DNA from 2 places in the Bradyrhizobium sp. USDA3010 genome. Region 2 is predicted to be linked to the other one. Evidence: riboswitches for the same ligand, from Rfam matches in the RefSeq annotation. Region 2 holds a riboswitch; the other holds the start of a gene.
What was found. Region 2 has a riboswitch for S-adenosylmethionine ahead of metX (homoserine O-acetyltransferase MetX). Riboswitches for the same ligand answer to the same signal wherever they lie in the genome.
Positions count from the first base shown of each region.

Region 1: another riboswitch for S-adenosylmethionine. It lies ahead of AC066Y_RS13105 (O-succinylhomoserine sulfhydrylase); the one in region 2 lies ahead of metX (homoserine O-acetyltransferase MetX).

Region 1 is NZ_JBWJZD010000006.1:300,635-316,377, reverse strand. Features, by position in the region: gene AC066Y_RS13140 (glycosyltransferase family protein) at 1-790, opposite strand, end outside; gene AC066Y_RS13135 (helix-turn-helix domain-containing protein) at 1,023-1,862, shown strand; gene AC066Y_RS13130 (VOC family protein) at 1,919-2,278, shown strand; gene AC066Y_RS13125 (SRPBCC family protein) at 2,315-2,725, shown strand; gene AC066Y_RS13120 (MATE family efflux transporter) at 2,916-4,358, opposite strand; gene AC066Y_RS13115 (hypothetical protein) at 4,477-5,526, opposite strand; gene AC066Y_RS13110 (2'-deoxycytidine 5'-triphosphate deaminase) at 5,666-6,772, opposite strand; SAM riboswitch at 6,906-6,985, shown strand; gene AC066Y_RS13105 (O-succinylhomoserine sulfhydrylase) at 7,062-8,285, shown strand; gene AC066Y_RS13100 (SDR family NAD(P)-dependent oxidoreductase) at 8,424-9,197, opposite strand; gene pimD (pimeloyl-CoA dehydrogenase small subunit) at 9,335-10,480, opposite strand; gene pimC (pimeloyl-CoA dehydrogenase large subunit) at 10,674-11,864, opposite strand; gene pimA (dicarboxylate--CoA ligase PimA) at 12,084-13,772, opposite strand; gene AC066Y_RS13080 (3-hydroxyacyl-CoA dehydrogenase NAD-binding domain-containing protein) at 13,949-15,743, opposite strand, start outside.
Region 2 is NZ_JBWJZD010000001.1:191,661-207,403, forward strand. Features, by position in the region: gene AC066Y_RS00810 (M23 family metallopeptidase) at 149-2,212, shown strand; gene AC066Y_RS00815 (SPW repeat protein) at 2,397-2,759, shown strand; gene AC066Y_RS00820 (hypothetical protein) at 2,855-3,121, shown strand; gene clpB (ATP-dependent chaperone ClpB) at 3,176-5,827, opposite strand; gene AC066Y_RS00830 (helix-turn-helix domain-containing protein) at 6,019-6,582, opposite strand; gene AC066Y_RS00835 (N-acetyltransferase family protein) at 6,641-7,156, shown strand; gene AC066Y_RS00840 (MOSC domain-containing protein) at 7,213-7,989, shown strand; gene AC066Y_RS00845 (TIGR02594 family protein) at 8,046-8,708, opposite strand; gene AC066Y_RS00850 (alpha/beta fold hydrolase) at 8,940-9,812, shown strand; gene metW (methionine biosynthesis protein MetW) at 9,943-10,608, opposite strand; gene metX (homoserine O-acetyltransferase MetX) at 10,605-11,810, opposite strand; SAM riboswitch at 11,894-11,973, opposite strand; gene AC066Y_RS00865 (chorismate mutase) at 12,160-13,023, shown strand; gene hisC (histidinol-phosphate transaminase) at 13,066-14,163, shown strand; gene AC066Y_RS00875 (prephenate/arogenate dehydrogenase family protein) at 14,172-15,104, shown strand; gene AC066Y_RS00880 (MerR family transcriptional regulator) at 15,399-15,743, opposite strand, start outside.

The DNA.
Region 1 (15,743 bases), on a different contig from region 2:
CAAGGTTTTCCCTGATATTGGCGATCAGCCAGGCGAACGGCACGCTGCCATGCGCCAGGTCGATCGCGGCGGCGAGCAGCAGCGCAACGAGCCCGCCGGCGACCAGCGGAACCAGGTTTCGCCAGCGTGTCCAGCACGCCCCGAGGGCCAGCACGGCGATGGCCGGCGCAAACTGGAAGCGGCAGACAAAGGCGAAGGCGAGCAAGGCACCGCCAATCGCGAGACGCCATTGGGACGGACGATCGGTGACCAGCAGCGCCGCCGGCACGATGAGCGCTGTCGCCAGCGGCTCGCCCAGCGTGTGTGGCGCGAGCATGATCAATTCGAACCAGGCCGCGGCCGCTAACGCCGTGACGACGGCATGGGTGCGCGAGACCCGCGCGCCAAGCAACCAGGCGCTGACCACGATCGACAGCGACGCGCATGCGGCGATCAGACGCGGCACCAGGAACGCACCTGCGCCACCAGGCGCAATCGCATCGCCGAGGGCAACCGGCCCGGCCATCAAGGTCGGCAGGAACCAGCCGCGAATCCCGTCGCGCCATTCCCATGTCAAGATGCCGTCATGGCCGAGCATCCGCCACGCCGGCTCGAGATACTGGAAGGTCTCGTCGGGATAGATCACGTTGGGCCAGACGGCGGCCGCAAGGCGCAAGACCAACGCCAGCAACAGCAACGCGAAGAGCGGGTGAGCACGCCCGCCCGCGCGCCCGGCCATGCCTGCGCCGCCGGGCGCGGCTTCGGCGCTCGTGCTCGTCATCGTTCCGCCGATCGTCTTCTGGAGCAGCATGCCGGCGACCAGATAGCGGGCAAAGCCTTTAAGATGCGTGACCGGAGGATGCGTCGGGCCGCACAGTCCAGCCGTGACATGCTTAACCGAACGTCAAGATTCCAGATGCGGGCGAGATGCGGCCCCCCGGGGAGATCGAGGCGATCGTGGAGTACCGCCGCGATCATGCGTGGCAGCAATGGTGATCTTGCCGGCGTTGCGCCGCCACGGCCGCACCCCTAAATTTGGGGGTATGACCCGCACCACGCTGCTAGAGCGCGATCGCATCACGGTGAACGAGTTTCGCTGCACGGCGGAGCCCGGCGACAAGCCATTCGCCGAGCAGTTCGCCTGCCATTCCGTGTCGTATGTACGCAGCGGCAGCTTCGGCTGCCATTGCCGCGGCCGCTTCCATGAGCTGGTGGCAGGCTCGATCCTGGTCGGCCATCCCGGCGATGAATACACCTGCACGCACGATCATGTGGTCGGCGACGAATGCCTGTCGTTCTTCCTGGACCCGGAGCTGGTCGAGACGATCGGCGACCGCACCTCGGTCTGGCAGGTCGGCTCGGTGCCGCCGCTGCCCGAATTGATGGTGATCGGAGAACTCGCCCAAACGGCGGCAGCTGGCAACAGCGACGTCGGTCTCGACGAGATCGGCCACCTCCTCGCCAGCCGCCTTGTCGAGCTGGTGTCGGACCGCAAGGCAAAGCCCCTCACCGCCGGCCTGCGCGACCGCCGCCGCGCCGTCGAGGCGGCGCTGTGGATCGACGCCAATTCACACCATCAGATCGACCTCGACGATGCCGCAGAGCAGGCCGGCTTAAGCACCTTCCATTTCCTGCGGCTGTTCTCCGCGGTGCTCGGCGTGACCCCGCATCAATATCTGGTGCGCTCGCGGCTGCGCCATGCGGCGCGGCGGCTGGTGGATGACGACAGCCCGGTCACCGATATCGCCTATGACGTCGGCTTCGGCGATCTCTCCAATTTCGTGCGCAGCTTCCACCGCGCGGCCGGTGCCTCGCCGCTCAAGTTCCGCCAGGCCTCCCGCGGCGACCGCAAGATTCTCCAAGAACGCCTTGCGCTGCAATAGCAGGATTGCTCCGGTCCGCGCGTCCATCGACGCGCCCAGCGACTGGAGACCCCATCATGTACGACCACATCGGATTGCGCGTCGCCGACCTCGACGCCAGCGTGCGCTTCTACACCGCGGTGCTGGCGCCGCTCGGCTTCGTGCTCTGCTCACGCGACGACAGCGGTGCCGGCTTCGGCCCGAAAGGCGAGCCGGCGCTTTGGCTGCATCTACACAAGGGCAAGACCCAAGGCGGCGCGCACATCGCGTTCCGCGCCCCGAGCCATGACGCGATCAAGACATTCCACACCGAGGGCCTGAAGGCCGGCGGCAAGGACAACGGCGCGGCGGGCCATCGCAAGGACTACAGCCCGACCTACTACGCGGCGTTCCTGCTCGACCCCGACGGCAACAATGTCGAAGCGGTGTCGACCTAAACCTCAATCTTCATCCTGATTAAAGGACCACATTCCATGGCTTCCATTCACAAGGACATTCCGATCGACGCGCCGGCCGATCATGTCTGGGACGCACTGCGCGATTTCGGCGCGCTGCATACCCGGCTGGTGCCGGGCTTCGTGACCGATACGCAACTCGACGGCGACGTCCGCACCGTCACCTTTGCCAACGGCACCGTGGCGCGTGAGACGCTGGTCGATTGCGACGACAAGCGACGACGGCTGGTCTATGCGATCACCAGCGAGCGGGTGAAGCAGCATTCCGCCTCGGTGCAGGTATTTGCCGAGGGCGATGCGCGCTGCCGGGTGGTGTGGATCGCCGATGTGCTGCCGCATGAGATCGCGCCCTACATGGACGCGCAGATGGATCTTGGCGCGGCCGCGATGCAGGCGGCGCTGGCCCGCTCGGCCAAGAGCGCAGCGTAGCGGTCTGGCGTCTCGAAAACTTTGTCACCGTCACCCTGAGGAGGCCGCAAAGCGGCCGTCTCGAAGGGTCGACGGCCCGGCTTTGTCCACGAGCATGTTGAGGAACCGGGGCCGTGCATCCTTCGAGACGCGGCCAAGAGGCCGCTCCTCAGGATGACGGTGTGAGAGCTGGGGATAACAGAGCAGAGACCTACGACAGCACCGGTTGCGCTTCGGCGACCGGTGCGGATCGGCCCCAGCGCGTCAGGATGACGCTGAGGCAGGAGAGCACGCCGAGCACGCCCATCGAAGCGGCGGCGAGCGCGAAGAAATTTTGCGCGCTCGCGTCATGGGTCGACAGCCACCAGCCGCCGGCGCCGATGAAGATCAGCCGCGCGGTCTGCGCCAGCACCGGACCCAGTACCTTCGCAGCACCTTGCGAGGAGAAATACATCGACATTGCGAGGCCGATGAAGGCGTACATCGGCGCGGCGGTCGAAAGGTACTGATGGCTGGTCGCCCGCACATGCGGATCATTGGTGAACAGATTGACCCAGAGGTCCGGGAAGACGGCGATGAAGCTGCCGACCACGCCGACCGCGAGGAACGACAGCGTGCCCGCGGTCCAGGCGATGCGCCGCGCCCGCGCGACGCGCTCGGCGCCGACGGCCATGCCGATCATCGGCACCGAGGCGATGCCGACCGCGAAGGCGACCGAGGTCAGCATGAATTCGAGCCGCGCGCCGATGCCGTAGCCGGCGAGCACCGCGGTGCCGAACTGCGCCAGCATGTGGGTGAAGATCGAGATCGTCAAAACCGATTGCAGCGGCGAGAAGCAGGAGACCGCGCCGACCCTCAGGATGTCGATGAACATCGCCCATTGCACGCGCAGTCCCCTGAGTTTCGGCTTTACGCGGGCGCGGCCCGAGAACAGATACCAGCCCATCACGCTGATGCTGATCGAATAGGCGATCAGCGAACCCGCCGCGACGCCGCGCATGCCGAATTGCGGCACCGGCCCGAGGCCGAGCCCGAGCGTGCCGCCGAGAATGATCTGCCACACCGCCGAGGACAGGATCATGGTCGACGGCAGCTTCATGTTGCCGGTGCCGCGCAGGATGCCGGCCATCGTGTTCATCAGCCAGGGCAGGATCGCGCCACCGAAGAAGATCTGCGAATAGGCGATCGCCTGCGCCAGCACATTGCCGCGGCCACCGAGCAATTCGAGCAGGCGCGGACCGAAGATCAGCATGCCCAGCATGAAAGTCAGACCGAACGTCAATCCGATCAGCAGCGCATGCATTGCAAGCGTCGAAGCACGCTCGATCTCGCCGGCACCGAGCGCGCGCGCGATCGCGGATGCGACGCCGCCGCCCATCGCGCCGCCGGACATCGTCATGGTCAGGATCACGCAGGGAAACAGCAGCGCCATCGCCGCGAGCGATTCGACGCCGAGCCGGCCGATATAGGAGGTCTCCGCGATCACCACGCAGGTGCCGGCGGAGAGCGCGATCACGTTCGGCCACGCCAGCCACAACAGCGTGCGCAAAATCGGCCCGTCGAGCAGCGCGTTGCGCGCCGGCCTGGTCACCGGCGGCGGCAGCGGCCGTTCTTGTTCGTCGACAGGTATTTCGGCGAGGCCGAGGTCGGACATTTCTACTCCCGCGCGCAGTCTGGGAGCCGCGCCATGGTGTTTCCCTACCATGGCGAACGGGGATTCCACGTGCGCGGGACGCAAGGGGGGCCTGCGTGATTGCGGGTGAACCTCTGACCTAGCCGATCGACCAGACGAACGGCGCGCCGGCGGCGCCATTCGGCTTCAGATGCACCGGAATATGCCGTCCGCAGCCGGCCGCCAGCCCTTCAAGCAGACCCGTCAGAACGCTGGCGCAGGCCGGGTGATAATCGGCCACGTCGGCCATCAGCTTCCAGCCCTGCTGGCGGATCTCGAACTGGCCCTCGGACTCGCTGATGTCAGCGACATCGTCCTGCGACTCGAACAGCACGCGCAGGAATGCGGCAAATTCCGCGGCACGGCCACGACGGCCACCGAGCGCCTGCGCGACCTCGTCGTAATACTGCATGCCAATGAGCCTGCCGGTCAGATGCAGCAGATAGCTCGCATCCTCGGGGCCGAACACCTGCACGATGACGGGCGCGGCCGTCTTCACATATTCCATCGCGTAGTTGCGATAGGCCTTTTCCAATCGCGGCTTCGGCCAGCTGTCGACCGGCAGCGCCGGCGCGGTTCTGGAATCGAACAGCGGCGCCTCGAGATGGCGGGCGAACACCAGGCGCTGGTCGAGCTCGAGCGGATGATCGTATTCGCAGTAGTAGCCCTCGAGCCCGTCCTGGCCGTCGACGCTCTGCTTGGTGCAGACGAAGCCGAGCCTGAGATCGCCGAGCGCGACACCGTTGTTGGCGTGCCAGCCGCGCAGCATCGCGCGCGAGACCTCGCCGGGCACGCCGCAGATCGCCGTGCCCTTCCAGATCCAGCGCGGCGGCGGATAGCGGATCCAGGCCTTGCGGTCGGTCTCGTACATGTATTCGACATGCACGCCGCCGATCCAGTTGGAGAGATAGTGATATTGCGCGGCCGCGACCGCAGGCGGCAGGCCGTCGAGGCCGAGCTTCTTCAAGCCGGGCAGGAAGCGCTCCTGCTGCTGGCGGCGAAACACGCGGAAGACGAACTCGGCAGCGTCGGCCGTGCCGCGGCGCGTGACCACGGTGAGGATCAGCCCGGTGAAGAAGGCGTGATAGAGATCGGCAACGCTGCGCCACTTCCGCCACTGCGCCTCTTGTGCGCTTTCGCCTGCGGTCATGTTCGCTCCCTGGCTCTTGTTGGCGAGGTCGAGCTCGCATGCGCAATCGTAGCCCGGATGCAGCGAAGCGCAATCTGGGACGGCTCAATCCACGTATGCACCATCCCGGATTTCGCAGCGCTTCATCCGGGCTACAGAACTACACGCGGAAATGCTTGGAGAGCTTCAGGCCCTGCGCCTGGTAGTTCGAGCCGATGCGCTGGCCGTAGAGCGCGTCGGGGCGCTCGAGCATGCGTTCATAGACGAGACGGCCGACGATCTGGCCATGCTCGAGGATGAACGGCACCTCGCGCGAGCGCACTTCGAGCACGGCGCGCGCGCCCTTGCCACCGGCGCCGGCATAGCCGAAACCGGGATCGAAGAAGCCGGCATAGTGGACGCGGAATTCGCCGACCAGCGGATCGAACGGCACCATCTCCGCGGCGTAGTCCGGCGGTACCTGCACGGCCTCCTTCGAGGCCAGGATGTAGAACTCGCCGGGATCGAGGATGAGGCTGCCGTCGGGCCGCGCCTTGATCGGCTCCCAGAATTCTTCGACCGAATAGCCGCCGCGGCGATCGACATCGACCACGCCGGTGTGGCGCTTGGCGCGATAGCCGACGAAGCCGCCCGAGTTCTCGCCGGACAGATCAACCGACAGCGCGACGCCATGGGTGAGATCGGCATTGTCGGCATCGACCAGCCGCTCGGCGGCATGCAGCGCGTCGAGCTCGTCGGCGGTCAAGGTCGCCTCGCCGATCCGGAAACGGACCTGGCTGAGCCGCGAGCCCTCGCGCAGCAGCACGGGAAACGTCTTCGGGCTGATCTCGGCATAGAGCGGGCCGTGATAGCCGGCGCCGATCATGTCGAAGCGGCGGGTGCCATCGGCGATCACGCGCGTGAAGACGTCGAGCCGTCCGGTCGAGCTCTTCGGGTTGGCGGCCGCCACGATCTCCGGCGGCAGCGCCAGGCTCTCCAGCAGCGGGACGATGTAGACGCAATTGGTCTCCAGCACCGCGCCGTCGGAGAGATCGATCTCGTGCAGCTTCAGCTGGTCGATCCGCTCGGCGACGGTGGCATCCGGTCCTGGCAGGAAGCTGGCACGGACGCGGTAGGCGATGTCGCCGAGGCGAAGATCGAGGCTCGCCGGCTGGATCTGGCTCTCGACGAAGTCATAGGCGGGCAGAATGAGGCCGGCCTCCGCCATCTCCGCGATCATGCGGTCGGGCAGAATTCCGTTGGATTCGTCTTCCAGCGTGAACGACACGATGCGGTCCCTTGGCGATCCCTCGAGATGGCCCAAAATCATACTCTGAGCGGCCACCAAGCCCCAAATTATGGGCTTTTACGGGTTATCCGATGACCGTCTTGACGGAAAGGGCGCGAGGGAATATCAGCTGCACTTATCCCGTGGTGATTTGAGCCGGCCGGCTTGCAGCCACGTTAAATAAGTCGCTAAACAGGCCGGGGACAGTGTGATCCCGGCTTGTGGAGGTTGCTCCAGGCCGGTTTTTTTATGGCCATTTTCGCCAGGAAATGGCCACTTCGGAGGTCACATGTCTGAATCCAAGTCTTCTGAATCCAGGTCTTCTGAAGCCAAGTCTACTGCCCACCTTCGTCCCGAAACCCGCCTCGTCCATGGCGGCACGCTCCGCTCGCAATTCGGGGAGACGTCGGAGGGGCTGTTTCTCACCCAAGGCTACGTCTACGACACCGCCGAGCAATGCGAGGCGCGCTTCAAGGGTCAGGATCCCGGCTTCATCTATTCGCGCTATTCCAATCCGACCATTGCGATGTTCGAGCGCCGCATGATCGAGCTCGAGGGCGCGGAAGCCGCGCGCTCGACCGCGACCGGCATGGCCGCAGTGACCACCGCGATCCTTGCGCCGCTGAAAGCGGGCGATCATTTGGTGGCGTCGAAGGCCCTGTTCGGCTCCTGCCTCTACGTGGTGCAGGACCTGTTGCCGCGCTACGGCATCGAGACGACGCTGGTCGACGGCCTCGATCTCGACCAGTGGCAGCGCGCATTGCGGCCGAACACCAAGACCTTCTTCCTCGAGAGCCCGACCAATCCGACGCTCGACGTGCTCGACATCGGCGCGATCGCGGAGATCGCGCATAGCGGCGGCGCCCGGCTGATCGTCGACAACGTGTTCGCGACGCCGATCTGGCAGAGCCCGCTGTCGCTCGGCGCCGACGTCGTGGTCTATTCCGCGACCAAGCATATCGACGGCCAGGGCCGCTGCCTCGGCGGCGTCATCCTGTCGTCGGAAGCCTTCATCGCCGAGCACATCCATAATTTCATGCGCCAGACCGGTCCGTCGCTGTCGCCGTTCAACGCCTGGGTGCTGTTGAAGGGGCTGGAGACGCTCGGCATCCGCGTCCGCGCGCAGACCGAGAACGCGGCGAAGATCGCCGAGGCGCTGGCGAAGCATCCGAAGATCACGCGGCTGGTCTATCCCGGCCGCCCCGATCATCCGCAAGCCGAGACCGTGAAGAAGCAGATGGGCGCCGGTTCGACGCTGGTCGGCTTCGAGGTCAAGGACGGCAAGGCCGGCGCCTTCCGCTGCCTCAATGCGCTGAAGATCTCACGCATCTCCAACAATCTCGGCGATGCCAAGAGCCTGGTCACGCATCCCGCGACCACGACGCATCAGCGCCTGGCGCCGGAGGCCCGCGCCGAGCTCGGCATCAGCGAAGGTTTTATTCGCTTCTCGGCCGGGCTCGAGCACCCCGACGATTTGATCGAGGATATTGAGCGCGCGCTGGAGCAGGTTTGAGGCTGGCGTAGAAGCCCCAAATGGGCTGCTCTCTCTCCCGCAAGCCGTCGTCCCTGCTTTCGCAGGGACGATACTGATTTTGCGGTGGCTGGTTCGCGCTGGCATATTCCGCAAGCGGGAGAGGCGAAGGAACCGCCCTTACGTCGCAGCCGTCGTCACGCCGCCGTCGACCACGATGGTCTGGCCGGTCATGAAGGTCGAGGCATCGGAGGCGAGATAGGCCACCGCGCCCGCGATCTCGTCGGGCTCGCCGATGCGGCGGAGCGGCGTCGACGCGGTGCGGCGCTTCAGATTGTCCGGATCCTCCCACAGCGCGCGAGCGAAGTCGGTCTTCACGAGGCCCGGCGCCACGCAATTGACCCGCACGCCCTTCGGTCCCCATTCGCCGGCGAGGCTGCGGCACAGCGCAAAGTCCGCCGCCTTGGAGATGCCGTAGGCGCCGATCACGGTCGAGCCGCGCAGGCCGCCGATCGAGGAGATGATCACGACCGAGCCCTTGCCACGTTCGGCCATCTGCGGGATCGCCAGCGCGGAAAGCCAGATGTTGCTCTTGACGTTGGAGCCCATGATCTTGTCGAAGGCCTCGTCCGTGATGTCGAGCAGCGGCCCGTAATAGGGATTGACCGCGGCGTTGCAGACCAGGATGTCGATCTTGCCGTAGTGCTTGATCGTGCCGGAGATCAGTCCCTCGACTTCCGCCCGGCGCGCGATATTGCATGGGATGACGAGCGCATCACCGCCCGCCTTCTTGATGCCGTCGGCGACCTCCTGGCAGGCATCCGCCTTGCGCGAGGAGATCACGACCTTGGCGCCGAGCTTGGCCAGCAGTTCGGCCGAGGAGCGGCCGATGCCGCGGCTCGAGCCGGTGACGACCGCGACCTGGCCGGTGAGATCGAACGGGGTGTTCTTCATTGTTGTTGCCTCCCGGATGCGCCGTCATTCCGGGGCGCGACGCAGCCGCGAACCCGGAATCCATTAGGCCGCATCATTGGTTGTGAAATGGATTCCGGGTTCGCCGCGCTGCGGCGCCCGGAATGACATCAGTGTGCTTACGCCAACAGCCCGCCGCCCTCGCTGACGCGACGGAGGTGGTAGTCGGTATCGCCGAGCGTGTTCTCGATCATGGTGAGCCGCTTGAAGTAGTGGCCGATCTTGGCTTCCATGGTCATGCCGATGCCGCCATGAAGCTGGATCGACTGTTGGCCGACGAACTTCAAGGACTTGCCGACCTGCACCTTGGCGGCCGCGACCGCGGACGAACGTTCCTTGGCATCGCTGAAGTCCGACGCCATGGTCGCGAACATCGACATGCTGCGGGCCTGCTCCAGCGCCACGAACATGTCGGCGGCGCGGTGCTGCAGGCTCTGGAACGAGCCGATCGCAACACCGAACTGCTTGCGGGTCTTGATGTACTCGACGGTCTCCTTGAGCGACTCGTCCATCGCGCCGACGGCTTCCGCGCACAGCGCAATGCGGGCTTCGTCCGCGACGCGCTCGATCAGGGGCAGGCCGTTCTCGGGATCGCCGATCGCGGCATCCGCACCGACCTCGACATTGGTGAAGGTGACGTCCGCCGCGTGCAGACCGTCCTGCGTGGGATAGCCCTTCTTGGTGACGCCCTTGGCGTCCGCCGGAACCAGGAACACGCCGATGCCGGTCTTGTCGCGCTGGCCGCCCTTGGTGCGCGCGGTCACGATCAGCGTGTCGGCGTTCTCGCCGTTCAGCACGACGAACTTCTCGCCGTCGATCACCCAGCCGTCGCCCTTCTTCTTGGCCGTGGTCACGACGTCAAAGAGGTCGTAGCGCGAGTTCTTCTCGAGCTGCGCGAAGCCGAAGGTCTTGCTGCCGTCGATGATGCCGGGGATGTACTTGGCCTTCTGCTCGGCCGAGCCGCCATGGCGCAGGAAGCCGCCGGCGACCACGACGGTGGCAAGATAGGGCTCGACCACCAGCGCCTTGCCGAGCGCTTCCATCACGATCATGGTCTCGACCGCGCCGGCGCCGAAGCCGCCGTCGGTCTCCGCGAAGGGCAGACCAAGCAGGCCCTGCTCGGCGAGCTTGCCCCAGAGCGCTTTGCTCCAGCCGCCCTTCTCCTTCATGTACTTCTTGCGCGCATCGAAGTCGTAGGCATCCGCCAGCAACCCGTCGACGCTTTCCTTGAGAAGCCGCTGCTCCTCGGACAGATCAAAATCCATGTTCGTTCCCTTAACTAACTGATCGTTGTTCAAACCGGGACCTCTTCACCTCGCCCCGCTTGCGGGGAGAGGTCGGAACGCATCGCGAGATGCATTCCGGGTAGGGGGTACAGGTCTCTCGGCATTCCCTGCACGGAGAGAGGCCCCTCACCCCAACCCTCTCCCCGCAAGAACGGGGCGAGGGAGAAGAGCATCAAAGCCCCAGCACCGCCTTGCTGATGATGTTGCGCTGGATCTCGTTGGAGCCGCCGTAGATCGAAACCTTGCGGTTGTTGAAGTAGCTCGGCGCGATCTGCGCGGTCCAATCCATGCTCTCGTTCGAGCCGGCATCGCCATGCTCGTCGTAGGGCGCGGCGAACGGACCGATGATCTCCATCAGAAGCTCGGTGGTGGTCTGCTGGATCTCCGAGCCCTTGATCTTGAGCACCGAGGAAGCCGGGTTGGGCTTGCCCTTGCCGTGCTTGCCTTCGTCGGCGACGACGCGGAGCTGGGTGAGCTCGAGCGCCTTCAGCTCGATCTCGCAGGCCGTGAGCTTTTCCCGGAACGCCGGATCCTCGATGACCGGACGGCCGCCGGACTCGACCTTGGAGGCCAGCGCGCGGATGCGGCGCAGCCGCTCCTTCGAGACGCCGACCCGAGCGATGCCGGTGCGCTCATTGCCGAGCAGGAATTTGGCGTAATCCCAGCCCTTGTTCTCCTCGCCGATCAGGTTCTCGTAGGGAACCTCGACGTCGTCGAAGAACACCTCGTTGACCTCGTGGCCGCCGTCGATGGTCTGGATCGGGCGCACGGTGACGCCCTTCGACTTCATGCTGAACACGATGAAGGAGATGCCCATCTGCTTCTTCGCGGCCGGATCGGTGCGGCAGAGGCAGAAGATCATGTCGGCGTGCTGGGCGAGCGTGGTCCAGGTCTTCTGGCCGTTGATGATCCACTTGTCGCCACGGCGCTCGGCCTTGGTCTTCAGCGACGCAAGGTCCGAACCCGAGCCCGGCTCCGAGAAGCCCTGGCACCACCAGTCGTCGACATTGGCGATGCGCGGCAGATATTCCTTCTTCTGCTTCTCATTGCCGAAGGTGTAGATGACAGGGCCGACCATGCTGACGCCGAAGGCGAGCGGCTGCGGCGCAGGATAGGACTGCAGCTCTTCGTTGAAGATGTAGTGCTGCACGGTGGTCCAGCCGGTGCCGCCATATTCCTTCGGCCAGTGGGTGACGCCCCAACCCTTCTTGTTGAGGATGCGCCACCAGGTGACCATCTCGTCCTTCGACAGATGGCGGCCTTCCTGCAGCTTGCGCCGGGTCTCCGGCGGCACGTTGTTCTTGAAGAACTCCCGTACCTCCTCGCGAAACGCTATCTCTTCCTTGGTGAAAGCGAGATCCATCGGATCCTCCTTTTTGAAAGCTAAACTACCCTTCTAACTCTCTCGCTGTCGTCCCTGCGAAAGCAGGGACCCATAACCACCGGCCACCGCAACTGGCAAAGCCGGCTGCCGCTTGTGCCTCTTCCGAGGGCCGCGGCGTATGGGTCCCGGCTCGCGCTTCGCTTGGCCGGGACGACGAAATAACTACAACACCTCGAACAGACCCGATGACGGCGTCCATCATGAGCGCGATCCTGATGCGGTTTGTTGCGGTTTGGATGGAGGAGTCTTGGGCTGCTGCTGCCGCAATTCATGACGTGACAGCTTGCCGACCGGGGTGCGCGGCAGCTCGTCGACGAACTCGACCGCCGCCGGCAATTCATGCTTGCCGACCTTGCCGGTGAGGAATGCGCGCAGCTCGTCGATCGGGAATTCCTTCTCGCCGTCGCGCAGCTTGATGAACGCCTTTGCCGCCTCGCCGCGGTAATCGTCGGGGATGCCGATCACGATCACCTCCTGCACGGCGGGATGGGTATAGATCGCCTGCTCGATCATCTGCGGATAGACGTTGAAGCCGCCGGAGATGATCATGTCCTTCTTGCGGTCGACCAGATAGAAATAGCCGTCGGCGTCCATGTAGCCGATGTCGCCGGTCAGGAAGCGGTCGCCGACAAAGGCCTCCGCGGTCTCTGCCGGCCTGTTCCAGTAGCCCTTGGTGACGTTCGGGCCGCGGATGCGGATCTCGCCGACCTCGCCGACCGGCATCACCCTGGTGGGATCCTCCAGCGACACCACGTCCATCTCGATGCCGGGCAGCATCAGCCCGATCGAGCCCGGCTTCTCCGGCCCTTCCTTGGGGTGGCCGGTGCCGGGCGAGCAGGTCTCGGTCATGCCCCAGCCGCTCTTCAGCTTCATGCCGACGCGGCGCTCGAAGATCTTGGCGACTTCGACCGGCAGCGGCGCGCCGCCGGAGCCGGCGACCACCAGCGAGGAGAGATCGCGCTTGTCGAGATCCGGCAGCGAGGCGATCGCGATCCACATCGTCGGCACGCCGGGAAACACCGTCGCGCGCTTGACCTCGATGTCGCGCATCACGGCCTCGACGTCGAAGCGCTGATGCAGCGAGATCAGATGGCCGCGCCGGATCGCCGACAGCAGCACGACGGTCAACGCATAGATATGAAACAGCGGCAGCACGCAGATCACGCGCTCGATCGCGTTGCGTTCGAGCCGCCCCGGCTTGCCCCAGACGTCGTAGATCGACACCGCCGCGGTGAGATTGCCGTGGCTGAGCATCGCACCCTTGGGCAGGCCGGTGGTGCCGCCGGTATATTGCAGCAGCGCGACGTCCTCGACGTCGACCGCGGGCCATTGCGGCGGCTTGACTGCACCGTCGATGAACTGGCGGTGCGTGATGATTGCGGGATTGTCGGGCAGCGCGGCTTGCGGTGTGCCGACCTTGCCCCAATGATCATCCTCGCAAACGATCAGGCGGTCGAGCAGCCCCTTGGCGAGGAATTTCAACGCGGTCGGCAACAGCGCCGACAGATTGCTGGTGACCAGCACCCGTGCGCCTGAATCGGACAGCTTGTGCGACAGCGCGATCTCGCCATCGAGCGGCGACAGATGCACGACGCGGGCTCCGGCCTTCAGCGCGCCGAAGAAGTTGATCGGATGGTCCGGCGAGTTGCCGAGAAACAGCGCGACCGAGGTGCCCTTGCCGTAACCGGCGCGCATGAAGGCGGCAGCCGCGGTCTCGACCAGCGCCTCAAGCTCGCTGTAGCTGATCTGCCGGTCGCGGAATTCGAGCACCGGGCGCGCGCCGTATTCGGCAGCCGCGGTCGAGAGCAGGTCCGGCAGCGTGCCGCGCGTGATCTCGTCGCTCCACTGCACGCCCTTGGGATAATATTGTTCGCCGGGATAGGTCATGGAAACGTTCAACACCTGTTAGGTGAGCATCGGCGTGTGGGCTCCCCTCCCCCTTGTGGGGAGAGGTTGGGGAAGGGGGTTCACGTGGGCAGTGCCGATGTGGCCACCCCTCTCCCTAACCCTCTCCCACAAGGGGAGAGGGAACCCGAACACCGAGCCAGTGGCGCCAAGAAAGATCACGCCGCCTTCGACGCGGCGGCGAGCGAGGCGAAGGTCTTGCCTTCGTCCGCGAGCTTCTTCAGCAGCGGCGCGGGCTCGAGCGAAGGATCGCTGGTCTCCTTGGCGTAGAAGGCCAGGCGATCGGCGATGTGCTTGAGGCCCACGGTGTCGGCCCAGAACATCGGGCCGCCGCGATAGATCGGCCAGCCATAGCCATAGAGCCAGACCACGTCGATATCAGACGGCCGCGCCGCGATACCCTCGGCGAGGATCTTCGCGCCCTCGTTGATCATCGGGTACATCATCCGCTCGAGGATCTCGTCGTCGCTGACGACGCGCTTCTTGCGGCCGAGGCGCGCCAGCGTCTCGTCGATCAGCTTCTCGACCTCCGGATCGGGCAGCGCCGCGCGCGAGCCCTGCTCGTACTTGTAGTAGCCCTTGCCGGTCTTCTGGCCGAAGCGGCCGGCTTCGCACAACGCGTCCGCGATCTCCGACTTGATGCCGCGGTCCTTGCGCGAGCGCCAGCCGATATCGAGACCGGCGAGATCGCCCATCGCAAACGGGCCCATCGGCATGCCGAACTTGGTGACGACAGCGTCGACCTGCTGCGGCAGCGCGCCTTCGAACAGCAGCTTTTCGGCCTGCTTGCCGCGCTGCGCCAGCATGCGGTTACCGACGAAGCCGTCGCAGACGCCGACCACGGCCGGCACCTTGGCGATCTTGCGCGCGATCGAGACGGCGGTGACCAGCGCATCCGGCGCGGTCTTGTCGGCGCGCACGATCTCGCACAGCTTCATGACGTTGGCCGGCGAGAAGAAGTGCATGCCGAGCACGTCCTGCGGACGCTTGGTCGCCTTCGCGATCTCGTCGATGTTGAGATAGGAGGTGTTGGAGGCCAGCACCGCGCCCGGCTTGGCGTACTGATCGAGCTTGCCGAACACTTCCTTCTTGACCGCCATGGTCTCGAACACCGCCTCGATCACCAGATCGGCGTCGCCGACGTTCTCGATGCCGACGACGCCGTTGATCAGCGCCATGCGCTTGGCGGGCGCGTCCGCCGGGATGCCACCGCGCGCGGCGGTTGCCTCGTAGTTCTTCTGCATGATGCCCATGCCGCGCTTGAGCTGCTCCTCGCCGGTCTCGATCAGGGTGACCGGAATGCCGGCATTGGCGAACGACATCGCGATGCCGCCGCCCATGGTGCCGGCGCCGAGGATGGCGACGCGCGCCACGTTGCGACCCTTGGTGCCCTCGGGAACGCCGGAGATCTTGGCGGCCTCGCGCTCGGCGAAGAACGCGTAGCGCTGCGCCTTCGACTGTTCGCCGTTCATCAGCTTGAGGAAGCCCTCGCGCTCCTTCTTCAGGCCTTCGTCGAACGGCAGGTCGATCGCGGCGCCGACGGCGTCGGCGGCGGCGAACGGCGCCTCGAGGCCGCGCGACTTCTTGGTCAGCGCAGCGACCGCATTGGTGAAGATCGAACGGTCGGCCTTGGCCGCGGCGAGCTTGCTGTCGTCATCGCGCAGCTTGCGCAGCGGACGCTTCTCGGCGACCACCTTGCGCGCAAATGCCTCACCGCCCGACGCCGGACCCTCGACGATCTCATCGATCAGGCCGGCCTTCAGCGCGGCATCCGCACCGATCGGATCGCCGCCGACGATCATCTTGACCGCGAGCTCGGGACCGACCGCGCGCGGCAGACGCTGGGTGCCGCCGGCGCCCGGCAGCAGGCCGAGCTTCACCTCGGGCAGACCGAGCTTGGCGTCCTTGGTGGCGACGCGATAGTGGCAGGCCAGCGCGACCTCGAGGCCGCCG
Region 2 (15,743 bases):
GAGAGTGCGGCTAGCTAATGGCCTTCGTCTTCTCGACTTCGATGCGTGTGGCTCGCCACACTGCCGAGATTCCTCTTCAGGGGATCGAGGTGGGGACGAGGACGAGCAGAGGTCGATCGCAGTTGCTGGAATTTGGGGGGATATCGGGTTGAGCCAACGGGCGTCACGCGGAAGCGGCATTGGGCGCGAGACCGGGATGATCGATCTCGGTCACGAACCGCCGCTTTCAGTCGACGGCACCGAGGCTGCGGTGATCGATCGCCGCCGTGTCTCCGTACAATGGTTCAGCGGCACCATTCTGACCGGACTATGTGGCGCGGCCCTGATCGGCGGCGCCGTTTTTGCGTCGCTCGATGGCGAGATGACCTTCGCCAAGGTGCCGGAGCGCGTCGAAGGCGCGCTGCGCGGCGCCTTCACCGGCAATGATCGCGTCGTCAGCCTGCACAAGGGCGACCGCCTGCCGCCGCCGAGCGAATCCTCCGCCTCCCGCAGCCTGGTGCGCGTGTCGACCGTGACCCGCGTCGGCAATCGCGACGTGATGCGGGTGCGGCCCTTCATCCGGATTTCCGGCAATCTCTCGATGACCACGAGCGATCTGTCGTCCAAGATACCGGCGTTCAACGCGCAGCGTCTGTTGACCGATGTCGGCTCTGACACGCCCGCTGCGGCCGAGGATCCGAATGCGGCCGACGCCGCCGAGCCCGACGCCGAGGTCTCTTTCGTCACCAAGGATCTCGGATCCGTGCTGCCGAAAGCCAAGCTCGCCGCCGTTGTCGCGCTCGACGACGTGCTGATGCGGGTCCGCGACGCTGCCAACTGGCGCGGCTCCGGCGGTTCGGTGCGCTACGCGTCACTCGCCAATGCCGCGGCCGATGCCACCGGCGCCGGTCCCGATATCAGGATGGCCTACGCCACCGAGGGCAACACCTCCGACCCCTATGCAGGCTTCGAGACGCGCGTGGTGCCGGAGAACGTCACCCTGCTGCCGAAGACCAAGGAGCAGGTCACCGGCGGCAATCCGGTCGGCGAACGGGTTCACCTCGTCAAGAAGGGCGACAGCATCACCTCGATCCTGCGCGATCAGGGCGCAACGCCCGACGAGGCGAAGGCGATTGCCGCAACGCTCGGCCCGCGCGGCCGCGACGGCGGCCTGAAGGAAGGCCAAAAGGTGCGGATCCTGATGGCGCCGTCAGCACCGGGCGCCCGGCTGCAACCCTATCGGGTGATCGTCGCCAACGACTCCGTCGTCGAAGCGGTCGCCGCACTGTCCGATATCGGCAAATACGTTGCCGTCGACGTGCAGAGCATGAACACCACGACCGATACCGCCGACAATTCCAGCGACGATGAAGAGGATGATGGCAGCGGCGTGCGGCTCTATCAGAGCATTTACGAGACCGCGCTGCGCAACAAGGTGCCCGCGACCGTCATCGACGATATGGTCAAGATCTACTCCTATGACGTCGATTTCCAGCGCAAGGTCCAGCCCGGCGACTCGTTCGACGTGTTCTATGCCGGCGAGGATGAGGGCGTCACCAGCACCGAAAAGACCGAAGTGCTCTACGCCGCGCTGACCGTCGGCGGCGAAACCAAGAAATACTACCGCTTCCAGAGCTCCGACGACGGCGTCGTCGACTACTATGACGAGACCGGCAAGAGCGCGAAGAAGTTCCTGGTCCGCAAGCCGGTCAACAACGCGATCATGCGTTCGGGCTTCGGCGGCCGCCGCCATCCGATCCTCGGCTACGTGAAGATGCACACCGGCGTCGACTGGGCCACCGCCTACGGAACGCCGATCTTCGCCTCCGGCAACGGCATGCTCGAGAAGGTCGGGTACGAGGGCGGTTACGGCAAATATATCCGCATCAAGCATTCCAATGGCTACGAGACGGCTTACGGCCATATGTCGGCCTTCGCCAAGGGCATGGAGATCGGCAAGAAGGTGCGGCAGGGCCAGGTGATCGGGTTTGTCGGCTCGACCGGCCAGTCGACCGGCCCGCACGTCCACTACGAAATCCTGGTCAACGGCCGATTCGTCGACCCGATGCGCGTGAAACTGCCGCGCGGCCGCTCGCTCGAAGGCCCGATGCTGACGGGCTTCGAGAAGGAGCGCGACCGGATCGAAGCCCAGATGTCCAGCCGCGGCAGCTCGCGCATCGTCTCGGATGCCACCGGCAGCGCGCCGATGACGCGGACCATCAGCAACCGCTGATGATGCAAAAGGCCGGCCCGTCCGGCCGCGCAGATCCCAGGAAACGCTGCAGGCGCAGATCAGATGCGATGCCGTTTCGAGGCCATGACGCCGGCAGTTTCAACAAATTTCGGGCCCGAGGACGGGAACCCGAACGGCGATCATCCAGTTGATTCAGCAGTAAAAACCTCCAATGGAGGGTGTCATGGAGAACTGGACCAACGCAAAACTGTGCGACGTCGCAAACCTGATCCTCGGCGCGATTCTCTTCCTGTCGCCGTGGCTGCTCAAGTTCGACGCCGGCACGGTTTCCACCAACGCCCACATCGTCGGCCTCGTGATGGCGGTCCTTGCGATCGCCGCGCTCGCGGCATTCGCGGTCTGGGAAGAATGGCTGAACCTCGTCGTCGGGCTTTGGGCAATGGTCTCACCCTGGGTCCTCGGGTTCCAGGCAATGACCACCGCGACGACCGTGCACGTGGTGATCGGCATCGCCGTCGCCGTCCTTGCCGCGATCGAACTCTGGGCGATGTCCCAGCATCCGCCTCGGCTCACAACGCACAGCTGAGGCCTTGAAACGATGCGTCCCTACCCGCTGGCGCGGATCGCCGGCGGGCGGGGGTTTGGTCGTGCTCAACGAAGATATCCACAAGGATTTGCGCCATGACCCAGCTCACCCGCGACGATGTGCTTAAAGCCGTCGGCCACGCCGACGATGTCACCATCGCCAGGATCATCGCATCCGGCGCCACGATCACCGAGCTTGCGGAAGCCCAGGCCTGGCTTGCCAATGACGAGCCGCTGATGAACGCCGGCAGGCCGCTGGCCACAGGCCGCACCCGCGAGCTGGTCGATATCCTGTCCGAACTCGAACCCGCCGATGACGACGAGCCCGGTCAGCTCAGTCCACCGATCGTTCCGCAGGACTAGCCTGGACAACGAAGCCCTCCCCGCGACCGCGGGGAGGGCTTTTGCATGCGCGTGTCAGTTCAGCTTGCGTTTCGAGACCGGGGTCTCGAACTGCACGATTTCGGCGGTTTTGGGCACCTGACCGTTGAAGGTCAGCACGTTGCCCTTCTCCGAGATCACCACGCGATCGCCGTCCTTGACGTCGCCGGCGAGGATCATCTCGGCCAGTGGGTCATGCACGCTGCGCTGGATCACCCGCTTCAACGGGCGGGCGCCATAAGCCGGATCCCAGCCCTTTTCCGCGAGCCAATTCCGCGCCTTCGCGTCGAGCGTGAGCTCGATCTTGCGATCCTCGAGCAGCTTGGTCAGCCGCGCGAACTGGATCTCGACGATGCGGCCCATCTCGTTCCGCTGCAGCCGGTGGAACAGGATGATCTCGTCGATGCGGTTCAGGAATTCCGGCCTGAAATGCGCCCGCACCACGCCCATCACCTGATCGCGGACCGCCGCGGTGTCCTCGCCTTCCGGCTGATTCACCAGGAATTCCGAACCGAGGTTCGAAGTCATGATGATCAGCGTGTTGCGGAAGTCGACGGTGCGGCCCTGACCATCGGTCAGGCGGCCGTCATCGAGCACCTGCAACAACACGTTGAAGACGTCGGGATGCGCCTTCTCGATCTCGTCGAACAGCACGACCTGGTAGGGCCGGCGCCGCACGGCTTCGGTCAGTGCGCCGCCCTCGTCGTAGCCGACATAGCCCGGAGGCGCGCCGATCAGCCGCGAGACCGAGTGCTTCTCCATGAACTCGGACATGTCGAGGCGAACCATCGCGGTCTCATCGTTGAACAGGTCAGCGGCGAGCGCCTTGGTCAGCTCGGTCTTGCCGACGCCGGTGGGGCCCAAGAACATGAACGAGCCGGTCGGCCGGTTCGGATCCTGCAGGCCTGCGCGGGCACGGCGCACCGCGGTTGCCACCGCACGCACCGCTTCGGCCTGGCCGACGACGCGCTTGGCGAGTGCGTCCTCCATTTTCAGGAGCTTGTCCTTTTCGCCCTCGAGCATCTTGTCGACCGGCACGCCGGTCCAGCGCGAGACGACCTGCGCGATGTGGTTGGCGGTGACCGCCTCCTCCATCATCTCACTGCCGTTCTGCTTACCGCTTTCGCTGGCCTCGATCTCGGCGAGCTTCTTTTCCAGCTCGGGAATCCGGCCGTAGGCCAGCTCGCCCGCCTTCTGGAATTCGCCGCGACGCTGCGCATTGGCAAGCTCGACGCGGAGCGCATCGAGTTCGCTCTTCAGCTTCTGGGCATTGGAGAGCTTGTTCTTCTCCGCGCTCCAGCGCGCCGTCAGCGCCGCCGACCTCTCCTCGAGCCCGGCGAGCTCCTTCTCCAGGGTCTGCAAGCGGCTCTTCGAGCCGGCATCGTTCTCCTTCTTCAGCGCCTCCTGCTCGATCTTCAGGCGGATGATGTCGCGATCCAGCGAATCGAGCTCTTCCGGTTTGGAATCGACCTGCATCTTCAGCCGCGCCGCCGCCTCGTCCATCAGGTCGATGGCCTTGTCGGGCAGGAAGCGGTCGGTGATGTAGCGGTTCGACAGCGTGGTCGCGGCCACCAACGCGGAGTCGGTGATGCGCACGCCGTGATGCTGCTCGTATTTGTCCTTGAGGCCGCGCAGGATCGAGATGGTATCCTCGACCGTCGGCTCGCTGACATAGATCGGCTGAAACCGGCGGGCCAGCGCCGCATCCTTTTCGACATGCTTGCGGTACTCGTCGAGCGTGGTCGCACCGATACAATGCAGCTCACCGCGCGCGAGCGCAGGCTTCAGGAGGTTGGACGCGTCCATCGCGCCGTCGGTCTTGCCGGCGCCGATCAGGGTGTGCATCTCGTCGATGAACAGGATGATGCCGCCCTCCGCGGACGAGACCTCCTGCAGGACGGACTTCAGCCGCTCCTCGAACTCGCCGCGATATTTCGCGCCGGCGATCAAGGCGCCCATGTCGAGCGACAAGAGCTTCTTGTCCTTCAGGCTCTCCGGCACGTCGCCGTTCAGAATGCGCAGCGCCAGCCCCTCGACTATCGCGGTCTTGCCGACGCCGGGTTCGCCGATCAGGACGGGATTGTTCTTGGTCCGCCGCGACAGCACCTGGATGGTACGGCGGATCTCCTCGTCACGGCCGATCACCGGGTCGAGCTTGCCGTCGCGCGCAGCCTGGGTCAGGTCGCGGGCATATTTCTTCAGCGCGTCGTAGGCGTTTTCGGCCGTCGCGGAATCAGCGGTGCGGCCCTTGCGCAGCGCTTCGATCGCCGCATTCAGGTTCTGCGCCGTGACGCCGCCCTTGCTCAGGATGGAGGCCGCCTCGCTGCCCTTCTCGAGCGTGAGCCCGAGCAGCAGCCGCTCGACGGTGACAAAGCTGTCGCCGGTCTTGTCGGCGGCCTTTTCCGCCGCATCGAAGGCGCGCGCCAGCTCCGGCGACAGGTAGACCTGTCCGGCACCATTGCCCGAGACCTTCGGCAGCTTGTTCAGCGCCTCTTCGGTCGCTTTCAGGATCGCCCTGGAATTGCCGCCTGCACGGTCGATCAGACCGCCGGCGAGCCCCTCATTGTCGTCCAGCAGCACCTTCAACAGATGCAAGGGCGAGAACTGCTGGTGACCGTCGCGCATTGCGAGCGACTGGGCAGACTGGATGAATCCGCGCGAGCGCTCGGTGTACTTCTCAATGTTCATTCGTTTTCCCTCGGCCTGCCATTGTCACCCATTCAGGCATGACAACGGCATCTTCATTGGGTTTCCGCGGGCCGCGTTGACGTTCCTCAACCAGCCTCTGGTCGTCGCCATCATTTTTCAGGCTTGCCGCAGATGTGGGCACTTGGTTCCAAAACGGAAGAGCCACAGTCGGCGATTTCACCCGACGAATCTCAGCGCCGCACAATGGCGACAAGGTAGCGGCAGGGCTGAGCAGTTTCGTTACGGAAGACGATGTCGGACGGCGGCCCTAGCTCGATGCGGTCACCCGCGGCGAGCTCGTGGCGCTCCGCCCCTTCCATCAAGGTGAGGCGGCCGCTGATGACCCAGACCACCTGACGGACTAGGTGATAGGCGCTGGCCGGGAAGCCGGCTTCCTGCCCGGCAGGCAGCTCGACCTCCACCAGCTCCAGCGGATTGGCCGGATGCAGGAACACCTGCCGCCGCAGATAGGCCGCCTTCGGGTCGCGCCACACCGGCTGATCCTTGGCCCGCTGCAGGCGGGAACTGTGTGAGGCAACCTCGAACAGCGCGGCCATGGTCAGGCCATAGGCCGTGGCAATCCGCGACAGCGTCGCCGCTGTCGGGCTGGCCTCCGCCCGCTCGATCTTGCTCAGCATGGCCTTGGACACGCCGGCCCGCCCGGCGAGTTCCGCCAGCGACCAGCCGCGGCCCTCCCGCTCGGCGCGAACCCGCCGCCCGAGAGCCTCATCCGCGTTGTCTTCTATAATTGACATTACGTCTTATATAGTGGACGATCGGGTTTGTGCAAGAGGCCCGTCGAGGAACGACCGAATGATGATCCGCCCCGCCACCGAGCAGGACATCCCTGCGATCACCGCGATCTTCAACGAGGCGGTCGCCAACTCGAACGCGATCTGGACCGAGAAGCAGGATTCCGACGCCGAACGGCTGACCTGGATGCAGGCCCGGCTGGCACTGGGCTACCCGGTGCTGGTCGCAGCCGAAGGGCCGGTGGTGCTTGGGTATGGCGCGTTCGGCGATTTCCGCGCCTTCCCGGGTTACCGCTACAGCGTCGAGCACAGCGTCTACATCCATGCCGACCATCGCGGCCGCGGCCTTGGCCGTGTCATCGTCGATGAGCTCGTGTCCACGGCAACGGCGCTCGGCAAGCACGTCATGATCGCCGGCATCGACGGCGGCAATCCCGCTTCGCTGCGGCTGCACGCGCGGGCCGGCTTTGTCGAGGTCGCGCGGATGCCGGAGGTCGGGCGCAAGTTCGGCCGCTGGCTCGATCTCGTGTTCATGCAGCGCCTGCTGGATGCCGCAGGCGCGGCGCGGCCCGACTAGCTGCCTTACTCTCGGCGGCGGTTCTCCTCGCGCGCCAAACAGGCTAGAGCGGGAGCATGGACAGCACGCACACCTCCTCCGCCCGGATCACCGGCATCTACCGCTATCCCGTCAAGGGTCTGACGCCCGAGCCCCTGCCCCGCGCCGAGCTCAAGGTCGGCGAGACGCTCCGCTCCGATCGCCGCTACGCGATCGAGAACGGTCCGAGCGGTTTCGATCCCTCGGCGCCGAAATGGCTGCCGAAGCCGCATTTCCTGATGCTGCAGCGGGACGAGTGGCTGGCGCCGCTGCGCGCCCATTTCGACGATGACAGCCATGTGCTGACCTTGCGCCGGGACGGCGCGATGGTGGCCCAGGGCGATCTCGAGACGGCAGCCGGGCGCGCGGCGATCGAGCGCTATTTCGCCGATCGTCATGCCGGCCAGATCAAGGGACCGCCCAAGGTGCTGGTGAGTCCCGGGCACAGTTTTTCCGACGTGCCGCGCAAGGTGGTCTCGATCATCAATCTGGCGAGCCTGCGGGCGATCGAGGACATGGTGCAGGCGCCGGTCCATCCGTTGCGCTTCCGCGCCAATCTCTATGTCGAGGGTTGGCCGGCCTGGCATGAGGCCAGCCTGCTCGACCAGACCATTGCGATCGGCAGCGCACGGGCCAAGGTGGTGAAGCGCATCACCCGCTGCGCCGCGGTCAATGTCGATCCCGACACCGGCGCGCGCAACCTCTCGGTCCCGAACACGCTGATGCAGCGCTTCGGCAACAACGAATGCGGCATCTACGCCGAGATCATCAGCGACGGCGGCGCGGCCGTCGGCGACACGATTGCCGCCGAATAGCCTGTAGTGTCGCAAGCGGGCAAGACGCGCGTGCGCCCTGCCCAGCTTTCGACAGCTCAGTTCGTCGGCATCACATAGGCATAGATCCGGCCGCGCGAGACCGGGGTCTCGCGGACGCGATGACCGCTATTGCCCGAGATCATGATCGGATTGCCCTTGGCGTCGACGCCGGTGATGATCCCGACATGACCGCCGCCGCGACGGCCCATCACGGCGATGGCGCCGACCTGCGGCCCGGAGACGCGCTGGCCGTATTTGGCGAACGAACTCGCCATGTCGGAGCCGGTGCCGCGATGGCCGGTCTGCTGCAGCACCATGTTCATGAAGCGCGCGCACCACAGGCTGGAGCGGCCGGTCGGGTTGCCGCCGAGATAGCGGCGCGCCGTGTCGACGATGCCGGAGGAGCCGAAGCCACCTGCCGCGTTCACATCGGTGTTGGACGCGGCCTCAGCGCTGCCCGGTAACACGGCCGCATTGGCCTCGCCAAAGCCGCCCGCCTGCATCTGGGCGCGACGCTCGGTGCGAGACGGCCGCGCTGCGTGCCGATGGTGATGATGGGAATAGTGCCGCGCGTGATGGCCGACATGGGCCGAATGCGCGTGACGCGAATGATGCGGACGGGCGGACGCCGGAGCGGCGGAGATCACGGCGAGCGTGAGCGAACACAGAGCCAACGCCAAAACTCGAAGCGACCGGCGAAACGCAAGCAACTGAACCATACTTCACGAGATCCTCTGAAACGCCCCCCAACTCCCCGTCGCATTCCCTCGGAAACGCGGCGGTGGTTTTGAAGATCGGGATGTGGCGAGAGGAAGATTTCATGCGGCGTTGCGAAAACGATTTCGGGGTCATTCCGCGCAAATTCCTTGACGAAAATAGCCAGAATAGCCGCATTGCAGCCGCGGAAATTAATTGCAAATCTGGGAGCGGCCAACGAGAGGAGAATTTCAATGCCCCATGCCATCACGAAAGATAATGTCCGCCTCCATTTCGAAGAGGCGGGCAGTGGCACCCCGATCATCTTTCTGCACGAATTCGCAGCTGATCACACCAACTGGGAACCGCAGATGCGCTACTTCTCGCGCGGACACCGCTGCATCGCCTATTCCGCGCGCGGCTACACGCCGTCGGACGTGCCGCCGAGCGCCGACGTCTACACCTACACGCATTTCTACACCGACGCGCTCGCGGTGCTCGACCACCTCGGCATCGCGAAGGCCCACTTCATCGGGCTCTCGATGGGCTCCTATTCCTCGCTGCAGGTCGCGCTCAACGCGCCGGAGCGCGCGCTGTCGATGACACTGGCCGCTGTCGGCTCCGGCTCAAGCCTCGAGCATCTCGATGCCTTCCGCGCGCAGTGCCGCGCCAATGCCGAGCAGCTCGAGTCCATCGGCTCCGCCGAGGTCGCCAAGGTGACGCGCGAGGCGCCGAGCCGGATTCCGTTCCTGGTCAAGGACCCGCGCGGCCATGCCGATTTCTACGCCGCGCTCGCCCGCCACGACGCCAAGGGCTCAGCCAACACGATGCGCAGCTTCCAGGGCGGCAGGCCCTCGATCTACACCATGACCGACGCCATCAAGCGCGCGGCGACGCCGGCGCTGATCCTGTGCGGCGACGAGGACGACAATTGCATCGCGCCGAGCATGTTCCTGAAGCAGCATCTGCCGGCCGCCGGCCTTTCCTTCTTCCCGAAATCGGGTCACGTGCTCAATCTCGAGGAGCCGGCGCTGTTCAACGAGATGGTCGAGCGCTTCATCGCGCTGGTGGAAGCCGGCCGCTGGCCGGCGCGCGATCCGAAGTCGCTGGTGGCGGCGCCGGTGTGACCCGTCATTCCGGGGCTCGCGAAGCGAGAACCCGGCATCCATTGGGCCGCAGGCTTCGTGGACTAAATGGATTCCGGGCTCGATGCTGCGCATCGCCCCGGAATGACGAGCGTACATTGCTGCGCAGCTACTACTTCCCCTTCCCACCCCGGCTGAGCAGGAACACGCCTTGCTCGCCGAACATGTTCCACACCCACCAGGGCAGGTTGAGCGGCACCGGGCGACCGTAGAGATCGAGCGCCACCGCGCGCTCCATCTTGACGTTGATCTCCTCGCAGAGCTGCACGAAATCCTTGATGGTGCAGAAATGGATGTTCGCGGTGTCGTACCAGCTCGCCGGCAGATTCTCGGTGCGCGGCATGTGACCGCCGACCAGCAGCTGCAGCCGCATCTTCCAGAACCCGAAATTCGGGAACGAGACGATCGCGCGATGGCCGATCCGCAGCAGGTTCTCCAGCACCACTTTGGGCTGCCGCGTCGCCTGCAAGGTCTGCGACAGGATCACATAGTCGAACGCATCATCGGGATAGTTGACGAGGTCGGTGTCGGCGTCGCCCTGCACCACCGCGAGGCCCTTGGCGACGCAGCCATTGACGCCCTCGCGCGACAGCTCGATGCCGCGGCCGTCGATGCCGCGGCTCTCCAGCAATTGCAGCAGTTCGCCGTCGCCGCAGCCGACGTCGAGCACGCGCGAGCCCGGCCGCACCATGTCGGCGACCAGCAGATGATCGGTGCGATAGCCGCCGGTCCGCTCCGGCGCGACGCCCGGCAAGGGCAATGTCTGCTGCATGCTCATGACTGGCCGTCGTCCTTCAGTCCGCGCGCCTTGCCCGCGGCCTGCAGGAAGGCGCGGGAGATCTCCAGGAATTCCGGCACGTCGAGCAGGAACGCGTCATGGCCGCGATCGGTCTCGATCTCGGCGAACGACACCCGTGCGCTCGACGCGTTCAGTGCATGCACCAAGGCACGCGATTCCGAGGTCGGAAACAGCCAGTCGCTGGTGAACGACACCACGCAGAACCGCGTCTTGATGCCGGTGAACGCTTTCGCAAGTACGCCGTTGTGGTCGGCGGCGATGTCGAAATAGTCCATCGCGCGCGTGAGATACAGATAGCTGTTGGCGTCGAAGCGCTCGACAAAGGACGAGCCCTGGTAGCGCAGATAGCTCTCGACCTGGAAATCCGCATCGAACGAGAAGGTCGGCAGCTCGCGATCCTGCATCCGCCGTCCGAACTTGCGGTGCAGCGCGGCGTCCGAGAGATAGGTGATGTGCGCCGCCATCCGCGCCACCGCCAGTCCGCGATGCGGATGGGTGTCCTCGTCGACATAGCGGCCGCCGCGCCAGTCCGGATCGGCCATCACCGCCTGACGGCCGAGCTCGTGGAACGCGATGTTCTGCGCCGAGTGGCGCGTCGAGCACGCGATCGCGAGCGTCGAGAACACGCGCTCGGGATAGGCCGCGGTCCATTGCAGCACCTGCATGCCGCCCATCGAGCCGCCGACCACGCAGAACAGTGTCGCAATGCCGAGGCGATCGATCAGCATCGCCTGCGCGCGCACCATGTCGGGGATCGTAATGATCGGGAAATCGAGCCCCCATACCTTGCCGGTCGCAGGGTTCAGCGACGCCGGGCCAGTCGAGCCCATGCAGCCGCCGATCACGTTGGAGCAGATGATGAAATATTGTTCGGGATCGATCGGCTTGCCGGCGCCGACCATGGTGTCCCACCAGCCGGGCTTGCCGGTGACGGGATGGATGTTGTTGACGTGCTGATCGCCGGTCAGCGCGTGGCAGATCAGGATCGCGTTGGACCTGTCAGCATTGAGCTGGCCATAGGTCTGATAGGCGATCTGGAACGGCGCGAGATCGACGCCGCAATCGAGCTTGAGCGGCTGATCCATGCCGAACTTCGCCACCAATGACGACGGGTGATCGGCCTCATGGGCGCGATCATCGCTCTGAGTTTGCGGGCTCGGTATCGGACGCACGTTGCTCATCTAGGCGACCCTGCCCTCGCACGGGAGGGCTCGAACAGAAATCAGGCCATAAAAAACCCGGCCTGAACAAGGTTCGGCCGGGAGCTGATCTGTCCCCGGCCTGTTTAGCGAGTTGTTTAACGTGGCTGCAAGCCGGCCGGCTCAAATGACCACGGAGTGCAGCGAACCTAGTCCTCAGGCCTGCCGTCGTCAAGGCGGCCAGCGAACCTCCCCTTGCCGGGCGCCGATGGTTAACCGAATGCGCAAGGCACGCCTGCGACGTTTCTCTTTGCTTTCGCTGGCCGTCTTTCCTAATCAGGGACCCTGTCCGGCACGGCATCGGGCCGCCCGGACGACAAGGTTTGAGAGCATGTCCAACCCACCCCCGTCGCCGCCCTCGCTGCAGGAGCTGCGCAAGGAAATCGATGCGATCGACGAGCAGGTTCACCGCCTGCTGATGGCGCGCGGCGACATCATCGACCGCCTGATCCAGGTCAAGAAGACCCAGGAGGTCGGCTCGGCGTTCCGCCCGGCGCGCGAGGCCAGCATGATGCGCGAGCTGGTGAGGCGCCATCGCGGCATCCTGCCGCTCGACACCATCGAGAGCATCTGGCGCGTCATCATCTCGACCTTCACCTATGTGCAGGCGCCGTTCGCCGTGCATGCCGATGTTTCCGTGGGCGAGTCCGCCATGCGCGACTCGGCGCGGTTTCACTTCGGCTTCGTGGTGCCTTACGTGTCGCATTTCAGCGCCCAGGCCGCGGTCGAGGCGGCGGCGAAGTCGAAGGGCGACCTCGCGCTGGTCTCCGCGATCGCGAGCCGCACGCCGTGGTGGAATGCGCTCGAAGCCGATGGCGCGCCGAAGATCATCGCACGGCTGCCGTTCCTCGAACGCGCCGACCATCCCGCCGCGCTGCCGGTGTTCGTGATCTCGCGGGTCGCCGACGACGCCATGGTGACCGAGGTGCAGACCTGGAGCGTGCGCGTCTCCGGCTGGAACGCCGATGTCGCCCGCGCGCTGGCCCCGCTCGCCGAGATCGTCGCGGTCCCCGACACCGCGTTCGACGGCGCGGCGCTCTTGGTCTCGGTCACCGGGCAAGACCTGACCAACAAGGGTTTCGAGAAGATCAAGCTCGCCTTGATCGAGGCCGGCGCCTCGGTGCGCTCTTCGGCCCTCGTCGGCAGCCACGCAACGCGCTATACGGTGCCCTCTAACGGATCGGCCAAGAGCTAGAATAAGAGCCAGGCTAAGCCCATCCGCCCATCGGAGTTGATGATGTCCCGCCCCGTGCCGAATCCCGGCATCCTCGATATTGCGCCCTACACGCCCGGCAAGAGCCCGGTGCCGGAACCGGGCCGCAAGGTGTTCAAGCTGTCCGCCAACGAGACGCCGTTCGGTCCGTCGCCGAAGGCGATCGCGGCCTACAAGGCCGCGGCTGACCATCTCGAGGACTATCCGGAAGGCACCTCGCGGGTGCTGCGCGAGGCGATCGGCCGCGCCTATGGGCTCGACCCCGACCGCATCATCTGCGGCGCCGGCTCCGATGAGATCCTCAATCTCCTGGCGCACACCTATCTCGCGCCGGGCGACGAGGCGATCTCGACCACCCATGGCTTCCTGGTCTACCCGATCGCCACCATGGCGAACGGCGCCAAGAACGTCATCGCGGCCGAGACCGACTTCACCGCTGACGTCGACGCCATCCTCAAGGTGGTGACGCCGCGCACGAAACTGGTCTGGCTCGCCAACCCGAACAATCCGACCGGCACCTATATCCCGTTCGACGAGGTCAAGCGGCTGCGCGCCGAACTCCCGTCGCATGTGCTGCTGGTGCTCGACGCCGCCTATGCCGACTACGTCTCGCGCAACGACTACGAGCTCGGCATCGAGCTGGTCGCGACCACGGACAACACGGTGGTGACGCACACCTTCTCGAAGATCCACGGCCTTGCCGCGCTGCGGGTCGGCTGGATGTTCGGGCCGGCGCATATCGTCGATGCCTGCAACCGCATCCGCGGTCCGTTCAACGTCACGACGCCGGCGATGCTGGCGGCGGTGGCGGCGATCGAGGACTCTGCCCATGTGCAGATGTCGCGGACGCACACCGAACAGTGGCGCAACTGGCTGACCGAGGAGATCCGCAAGCTCGGGCTCAAGGTGACGCCGAGCGTCGCCAACTTCGTGCTGATCCACTTCCCGGTCGACAAGGGCAAGACCGCGGCGGAAGCCGACGCCTATCTCACGCGGCGCGGCCTCGTGCTGCGCGCGCTCAACAATTACAAGCTGCCGCATGCGCTGCGCATGACCATTGGCACCGAGGAAGCCAACCGCCTCGTGGTCGAGGGCCTGCGCGACTTCCTGGCCGGAAAGTGAAAACCGACGTGACCACGGCTCCGCTCTTCAATCGCATCGCGCTGATCGGCTTCGGCCTGATCGGCGGCTCGATCGCGCGCGGCGCGCGCGCGCAAGGCCTGGTCGGCGAGATCGTGACCACCGCGCGCTCGGAGAAGACGCGCGCGCGCGTCGCCGAGCTCGGCATCGTCGATCGCGTCGTCGAGACCAATATCGAGGCGGTGAAGGATGCCGATCTCGTCATCCTCTGTATTCCCGTCGGCGCCTGCGGCCCGGTCGCGGCCGAGATCGCGGCCCACCTCAAGCCCGGCGCGATCATCTCCGACGTCGGCTCGGTGAAGGGCGCCGTCGTCAAGGACATGGCGCCGCATCTGCCCGACGGCGTGCACTTCGTGCCGGCGCATCCGGTGGCCGGCACCGAGCATTCGGGACCGGATTCCGGCTTCGCCGAGCTCTTCATCAACCGCTGGTGCATCCTGACGCCGCCCGAAGGCACCGATCCTGCGGCGACCGACCGGCTGCGCGCGTTCTGGGCCGCGCTCGGCGCCAAGGTCGAGATCATGACGCCGGATCATCATGACCTCGTGCTCGCGATCACCAGCCATCTGCCGCATCTGATCGCCTACACCATCGTCGGCACCGCCGACGAGCTGGCGCAGGTGACGGAATCCGAGGTCATCAAATTCTCCGCCGGCGGCTTCCGCGACTTCACCAGGATCGCGGCGTCCGACCCGACGATGTGGCGCGACGTGTTCCTCGCCAACAAGGACGCCGTGCTCGAAATGCTCGGCACATTCACCGAGGATCTGTCGAAGCTCACCCGCGCGATCCGGCGCGGCGACGGCGAAGCGCTGTTCGACCACTTCACCCGCACCCGCGCCATCCGCCGCGGCATCGTCGAGATCGGCCAGGATTCGGCTGCGCCCGATTTCGGCCGGCCGCATGCGAATTTGAAGAAGTAGCCGGGGCTCGGTCCACACACTCTCCGTCGTCCCTGCGAAAGCAGGGCCATACTCCGCGGCGGATATTGCGGAAGGGACTCGTCAACCCAGTATCGCTATGACAAACTGGCATTCGTGGTTATGGGTCCCTGCTTTCGCAGGGACGACACTGGGTGTGTCGCGCTGTTTGCGGTCATAACTTCGTATTCTCGCGACACGATTTGCCCGAGCTTTGCCCTTCGTTTCGCGGCCCTGAGATCAGAGGGCGCAGGGAAAGCCGGGTGCCGATAGGCAGCGCCGCTTCATCGCGTCTGGTCAAGGTAGCGACCGAAGCAACACGCCATCGATCTTTCCGTCGGATGCCAAAATGATCCGCCATTCCATGTCGACATTGGCGAAGTTGACGTCATAGACATCCCAACCGTCTCGCCCGACGCCCTTGAAGCGAATCGTTTGCATGCTCCCGGCCAGATCCAGCGCGGCGATGATCGCCGGAGCCTGCTCGCGGGCCACTGCCGCCATGAGGTCGCTCATGCCGGCGTAGTCGACGGCACCTTGCTGGTGCTGGACGATCAGGCGGCGGATCGCCTCCTCGGTTCCCGGCGACGGCGTCTTGTTATCTATCTTCTTTGCCAACGCGGCCGCCGCATCTTGGGCCTG